Regions from separate parts of the Hamadaea sp. NPDC051192 genome, predicted to be linked through region 2. Evidence: riboswitches for the same ligand, from Rfam matches in the RefSeq annotation. Region 2 holds a riboswitch; the other holds the start of a gene.
The links. Region 2 has a riboswitch for thiamine pyrophosphate ahead of thiE (thiamine phosphate synthase). Riboswitches for the same ligand answer to the same signal wherever they lie in the genome.

Region 1: another riboswitch for thiamine pyrophosphate. It lies ahead of AB0M47_RS19025 (ECF transporter S component); the one in region 2 lies ahead of thiE (thiamine phosphate synthase).

The regions. Positions count from the first base shown of each region.
Region 1 is NZ_JBFBAZ010000040.1:40,545-43,945, reverse strand. Features, by position in the region: gene AB0M47_RS19030 (ABC transporter ATP-binding protein) at 1-931, opposite strand, end outside; gene AB0M47_RS19025 (ECF transporter S component) at 931-1,521, opposite strand; TPP riboswitch at 1,613-1,757, opposite strand; gene AB0M47_RS19020 (permease) at 1,813-2,823, shown strand; gene AB0M47_RS19015 (TIGR03943 family protein) at 2,820-3,401, shown strand, end outside.
Region 2 is NZ_JBFBAZ010000118.1:4,237-7,637, reverse strand. Features, by position in the region: gene AB0M47_RS33000 (ATP-binding cassette domain-containing protein) at 1-1,523, shown strand, start outside; TPP riboswitch at 1,714-1,822, shown strand; partial or broken gene thiE (thiamine phosphate synthase) at 1,814-2,422, shown strand; gene thiO (glycine oxidase ThiO) at 2,512-3,401, shown strand, end outside.

The DNA of each region.
Region 1 (3,401 bases), on a different contig from region 2:
GCCACTTGTGCGGCTTGCCGTCCGGCGTCACCACCGCACCGGCCGCCGGTCGCTGCAGGCCCCCGAGGGCCAGGGCCAGCGTCGACTTGCCCACGCCGTTGGGGCCGGTCACGGCCACGGTTTCGCCCTCTCGAACGTGCACATCCTGGTACGCCAGATGGCGTACCCGTAGCTCCTGAGTGGAGATCAAGGCGCGACCGGGTGACGCCGAGGCGCGCTGCGCGGGGACCGGATGGCCGGGGACCCACACGCCGGCGGCGGCCAGTTCGTCGCCGAGCGGACCGGTCAGCAGCGACGGGGGCCCGTCAGCGCGGACGCCGCCGCCGGGGTCGAGGACGACGACCCGGGTGATGAGCGGCAGGACTTCGTCGATCCGATGTTCGACCAGCACCACCGTGACCTCGGCCTCGACGGCCTCGCGGAGCGTTTGGCGCACCTGGGCCGCGCCCTGCGGGTCGAGGTTGGCCGTGGGTTCATCGAGCAGCAGCAGGTCCGGCCGGGGCGCGAGGGTCCCGGCCAGGACGAGCCGCTGTTGTTCACCGCCCGAGAGCTGGTCGGTACGCCGATCGCGGCCGTACGGGAAGCCGACCTCCCGCGTCACCTCGTCGACCCGGGGCCAGATCCGGTCGACGGGCCAGCCGAGGTTCTCCAGCCCGAACGCGACCTCGTCGCCGGAGCGGCGCATGACCAGCTGCGAATGCGGGTCCTGGAAGACGATGCCGGGCCGGCCCTCGACCTTCAGGACGCCCTCGGCCTCGCCCGACGACGTCGGCAGGAGCCCGGCGATCGCCGCGAGCAGCGTGGACTTGCCCGCCCCGGACGGGCCGAGCAGCAACACCCGTTCGCCACGGTCGATCCGCAGGTCGACGCCGCGGACCGCCCATGCGCGGCGGCCGGCGTGCCGCCACCCGTACCCGTCCAGGGTCAGCATCAGACCAGCTCGCGCGTACGCCCGGAGGGGAACGGGTCCAGCACCCCGGTGCTGGACAGCCCCCGGGCAAGGGCGAACGAGCCCGCGCCCGCGATGAGGGCGCCGCTGGCGATCTGGATCAGGGCGTAGGTGATCTGCCACGCCGCCGACCATTCGCCGTACGAGGTGGTGGTCAGGTCGAGGACGGTCGCGGCGGCTCCGATGAGACCGCCGGTGAGCAGCGCGTTCGGCAGCCCCCAGCGCTTGTACGCGCCGATGGCGAAGCCGAGTTCGCCGGCCGCGCCCTGGGCGAGGCCGTAATAGAGGACGGTGACGCCCCAGGCCGAGCCGAGCAGGGCCGAGATGACGGCCGCGACCAGCTCGGCGAACAGGGCGGCGCCCGGCTTGCGCACGATCAGCGGAGCGAGCACGGCCGGCAGGAACCACACGCCGGTGATGATCGCTCCGGCCGGCGGGAAGCCGGCGAAGGCGGCGCTGAACGGCCCGAACCACAGCTGGTTCCAAGCCCAGAAGACGACGCCGAAGGCGACGGCGACGACCGCGGTGACGACGATGTCTACGGTTCGCCACCGGTAAGCGGTGTTGTTCATGGACGACTCCTAGTTCGAGGGGGGAACCAGGAGAAGACGCACGCCATGCCTTCATGATCCCAAGGAGGGATTGATGGCATGGCGCAAACGATGAGGTGAAGACCGAACTCCCTACGCTGGCATCGGCGGCCCTCCCCAGGGCGACGCCTTGTCCAGATCAGGTTCGAGGGTCTGCGACCGCCTTGTCTCCAAGGCGGGACGCACTCTCAGCGCTGTGCGCTCCCCTGTCCGTCTGATGTTCAGTTGTGCCGCGTAGGTTACACCTCTTCCGGGCCGGTAGCGTACGGGTTCGTGACGACCGTCTCCCCGACCCGGCCCCGGCCGGCCGAAGAAGCGCCGGACGGACCGCGACGATGGCGGGTCGGCTCAGTCGAGGTGCTCGCCGTCCTCCTCGTCCTCCTGGTCCTGTTCCGTACGCAGGTCGCTGACCTGATCAACGGGCCCCGGATCAGCACCTGGACGACGGTCTTCGTCTCCGTGATGGTGCAGGCGACCCCGTTCCTGGTCTTCGGGGTGGTCCTCTCGGCCGTGATCGCGGTGTTCGTGCCCCGGAGCTTCTGGGCGAAGGCGTTGCCGAAGCACCCCGCCCTGGCGGTTCCGGTAGCCAGCTGTGCTGGGGTGGTGCTCCCCGGCTGTGAGTGCGGCTCGGTGCCGATCGCGGGCTCCCTGATGCGCCGCGGGGTCACCCCGGCCGCAGCGCTAGCCTTCCTGCTGGCCGCCCCGGCGGTCAACCCGATCGTGCTCACCGCGACGGCGGTCGCGTTCCCCGGCCAGCCGCAGATGGTCGTCCTCCGGGCGATCGGCAGCCTGATCGTGGCGACCGGGATGGGCTGGCTCTGGCTGCGGCTCGGCAAGGCGGACTGGATCAAGCTGCCGCACCGGCCCGAACTCGACGACCTGTCGAAGTCGCGGGCGTTCTGGGCGTCCTGCCGCCACGACATCATCCACGCGGGCGGCTTCCTCGCCCTCGGTGCCGCCGCGGCTGCCACGATCAACGTGCTCGTGCCGGAGAAGTGGCTGCTGGCGGTCGCGCAGCGGCCGGTGCTGAGCGTACTGGCGTTGGCGGTGCTCGCCGTGCTGCTGTCGATCTGCTCGGAGGCGGACGCCTTCGTCGCCGCGTCGCTGTCGCAGTTCTCGCTCACCGCTCGGCTGGCGTTCCTCCTGGTGGGGCCGATGGTCGACCTGAAGCTGATCTCGATGCAGGCCGGCGTCTTCGGACGCCGGTTCGCCACCCGGTTCGCCCCGGCCACCTTCGCGGTGGCGACCGGGGTGGCCGGCCTCCTGGGGGTGGTCTTCCTGTGAACCGGCAGGCGCAGTCCGTCATCATGCTGCTGCTCGGCGGGGCAGTCCTCAAGATCAGCCTCGGCGACCTCTATCTCCGCTATGTCAAGGAGGGGCTGCGGCCGTTCCTCATCCTCTCCGGCGTGCTGCTGGTCGCCGCTGCGGTCATGACGTTGTGGCACGAGTACCGCTCGGAGGCGGCCGAGCAGGACGAGTCCGAAGACCATGATCACGGGCATGCGCACGCGCACGGCGGGCCGCTCGTCGGCTGGCTGATCATCGCCCCGGTGCTGGGCCTGCTGCTCGTGGCGCCGCCCGCCATGGGGGCGTACGCCGCCGGCCAGTCCGGCACGGCACTGTCCACGGCGGCCGAGTCGGACTATCCGCCGTTGCCGCCAGGCGACGTCGTGCCGATCACCGTCCTCGACTACGCCTCCCGAGCCGTCTTCGACAAGGGCGTGTCTCTCGGCGACCGCAAGGTGAAACTCGTGGGCTTCCTCGTCACCAGCACGGACGGCCGACAGGTGCTCGGCCGCATGATCCTGTCGTGCTGTGCCGCCGACGCCCGCCCGATCAAGGTCGCCTTCGCGGGCCAGGGC
Region 2 (3,401 bases):
TGGTCAGCCGATTCGGCGGGCTGGGCATCATGCGGCAGTTCATCGGCATGCTCGGCCACGGCCGCGCCGCCGGTGGCGCGCTCGGCGACGACACCGTCCTCGCCGAACTGGCCCTCTCGCTCGCCCCGCCCCTCGTCCGCGACGCGGGCGAACGCCTGGCGAAGGCGGAACGGGAGCTGGCGGCGGCCGAGTCGCGGGGCCGATTCAGTCGCTCCGCCGAGCAGGCGCAACTCCGGTACGCCGACGCGCTGACCGCCTGGGGCGAGTCGGGCGGGTACGAGTTCGAGGTGCTCGCCGACACGGTCAGCACCCTCGTGCTGGACCTTCCGTGGGACCGCACCCGGGACCGCCCGGTGCGTACGCTCAGCGGCGGCCAGCAGAAGCGGTTCGCTCTCGAGCTGCTGCTCCGGGGGCCGGAGGAGGTCCTGCTGCTCGATGAGCCGGACAACTTCCTCGACGTGCCGGCCAAGCGCTGGCTGGAGAAGCGGCTCCGGGAGTCGGAGAAGTCCGTGCTCTACGTGTCGCACGACCGGGAGCTGCTGAATCAGACCGCCGACCGGGTCGTGGCCGTTGAGGGGAACTCCGCCTGGGTGCATCCCGGCGGCTTCGCGAGCTGGCACGACGCCCGGTACGCCCGGCACGAGAAGATGGAGGAGGACCGCCGCCGCTGGGACGAGGAGCACGAGAAGCTCCGCCAGCTGATGCTGATGTACAAGCAGAAGGCGGCGTACAACTCGGACATGGCCTCGCGCTATCAGTCGGCGATGACCCGGCTGCGCAAGTTCGAGGAGGCCGGCGCCCCGCCGCTGCCCCCGAAGGACCAGGAGATCAAGATGCGGCTCTCCGGGGGCCGCACCGGCAAGCGCGCGGTCATCTGTGAGCAGCTGGAGCTGGAGAACCTGACCTTCCCGTTCGACCTGGAACTCTGGTACGGCGACCGGCTCGCCGTGCTGGGCGCGAACGGCACCGGCAAGTCCCACTTCCTGCGGCTGCTGGCCCGGGGCGGGACCGAAGGCATCACGACCAGCGTGGACGGCGGTACGCACGCCCCGGTCGCCCACGGCGGCATGGCTCGGCTCGGTGCACGTGTCCTACCCGGGCACTTCTCGCAGACGCACGATCGGCCGGAACTGTTCGGGCGTACCCTCGTCGACATCTTGTGGCGCGGTGACGAGCATCGCCAGGGGATGGACCGGCACGCGGCCATGCGGGCGCTGGACCGGTACGAGCTGGCCAAGCAGGGCGACCAGAAGTTCGACACGCTGTCCGGCGGGCAGCAGGCGCGGTTCCTGGTGCTGATGCTGGAGCTGTCGGGGGCGACGTTGTTGCTGCTGGACGAGCCGACCGACAACCTCGACCTCGCCAGCGCGGAGGCGCTGCAGGAGGGCCTGGCGAAGTTCGAGGGGACGGTGATCGCCGTGACCCATGACCGGTGGTTCGCGAAGTCCTTCGACCGTTTCGTGGTGTTCCAGGGGGACAACGAGGTGGTCGAGACGCCCGGCCCCGTCTGGGACGTCCGCTGACCCTCGCCCACTTAGCGTTGATCATGGAGTTCGCACCCTCGACACACCGTCGAGACCACAGTTAACTCCATGATCAACGCGTAGAGCGGCGGGGGGGAGGGGGGTGGGGGAGGGGGGCGGGGGGAGGGGGTCGCTGTTACGGCTGTGACGGTCGGCTTGCCTTTCGCCACCGAGCGTGCTTACTCTGCGCGGGACAACCCACGGGAGTCCGGTGCACCGGGCTGAGAGGGGGCTTGGTAGCCCCGACCGTAGAACCTGATCCGGATCATGCCGGCGCAGGGAGGAGTGCAATGCGGGCTACCCGTCCCATCCCTCGGCTCCACGTGGTGACCGACTCGGTCGACATCGCACGGGCGGCCCTTTCCGGTGGCGCGCCACTGATCCAGGTCCGCGTGGAGGACTCGGTCAGCGATCGTGCCCTCTACGACCTCGCGAGCAGGATCGCGCCGTTGTGCGCGGAGCGCGGTGCGATCTGCGTCGTGAACGACCGGCCGCACATCGCGGTCGCCCTGCGTACCGCGGCTGTCCATGTCGGAGCCGACGACCTTCCGGTGCACGCGACGCGTACGGTGCTCGGCGGCAGCGGCCTGATCGGGGCGAGTGCGCGTACTCCTGAACGCGCCCGGCAGGTCATCGCGGAAGGCGCGGACTACCTCGGCTGCGGCCAGGTCAATCCCAGCTTCACCAAGGACGTCGCGACCAACGTCATCGGCCTCGGCGGGCTGATCGCCGTGGTCGGCGCGGCGGCGGGCGTACCGGTCATCGCGATCGGCGGGCTCACCCTGGCGGACGTTCCATCGGTGCTCGCGGCGGGCGCGTACGGGATCGCGGTGATCGGGGCGGTCCGGGACGCGGCCGACCCCGCGTCTGCCACGTCCGCCTTGCTCGCGGCGGTCACCGCCGATCGGCGGCAGATCAGGGATCAGGGTCGAACCACCGGTCGAGATTCGACCGGGAACCCTGATCCAGCGTCTGAGGGGACCCGGCGATGAGGGTCGCGGTGGTGGGCGCCGGTCCGATCGGGCTCGCGTGCGCGTGGCGGCTCGCCCAGCGTGGGCACACGGTCACCGTCCACAGCGACGGCGCGCTGGGCGCCTGGCACGCGGCCGCCGGCATGCTCGCCCCGGTCGCCGAGGCCGCGTTCGGTGAGCACCGCCTCACCGAACTCCTGGTCGCCTCGGTCCGCGCCTGGCCGGCCTTCGCGGCCGAGCTGGGCGACGTCGGCTTCGCCCGGTCCGGCTCGCTGCTGGTCGGCGTCACCCCCGCCGACCAGGCCGAGATCGCTCGCTACCGCTCCTATCAGGACAGTCTCGGGCTTCCCGTCGACGCCCTGTCCGCGGCCGAGGTGCGGCAGCGGGAACCCGCTCTCCAGCCAGGGGTACGCGCAGGGGCGTACACGGAGATCGATGCTCAGGTGGACCCGCGCCGGTTGGTCGAGCGACTGACGTCGGCCGTCGGAGCGGCCGGGGCCGGCACGGCTGGGCAGGTGCGGGACCTGTCGGAGGTGGACGCCGACGTGACCGTGGTCGCGGCCGGCTGCGGCACCGCCGCCCTCACCGGCCTGCCCATCCACCCCGTACGCGGGGAGACCCTGCGGCTGCGGGGCGGCCCGACGCTGACCCACCTGATTTGCGGATACGTCCACGGCCGCCACGTCTACCTGGTGCCGAGGCCGGACGGCGAGCTGGTCGTCGGGGCGACCTCGACGGAGGACACCGATCCCCGCCCGAGCGCCGGGGGCGTGCACGAGCTGCTGAGCGACGCGATCGCCCTGGTGCCCGGCGTACGCGAGGCGGTGTTCGCCGAGGTCACCGTAGGGTTCCGGCCGGCGACGCCGGACAACCTGCCGATCGTCGACGTCGTGCGGCCCGGTCTGGT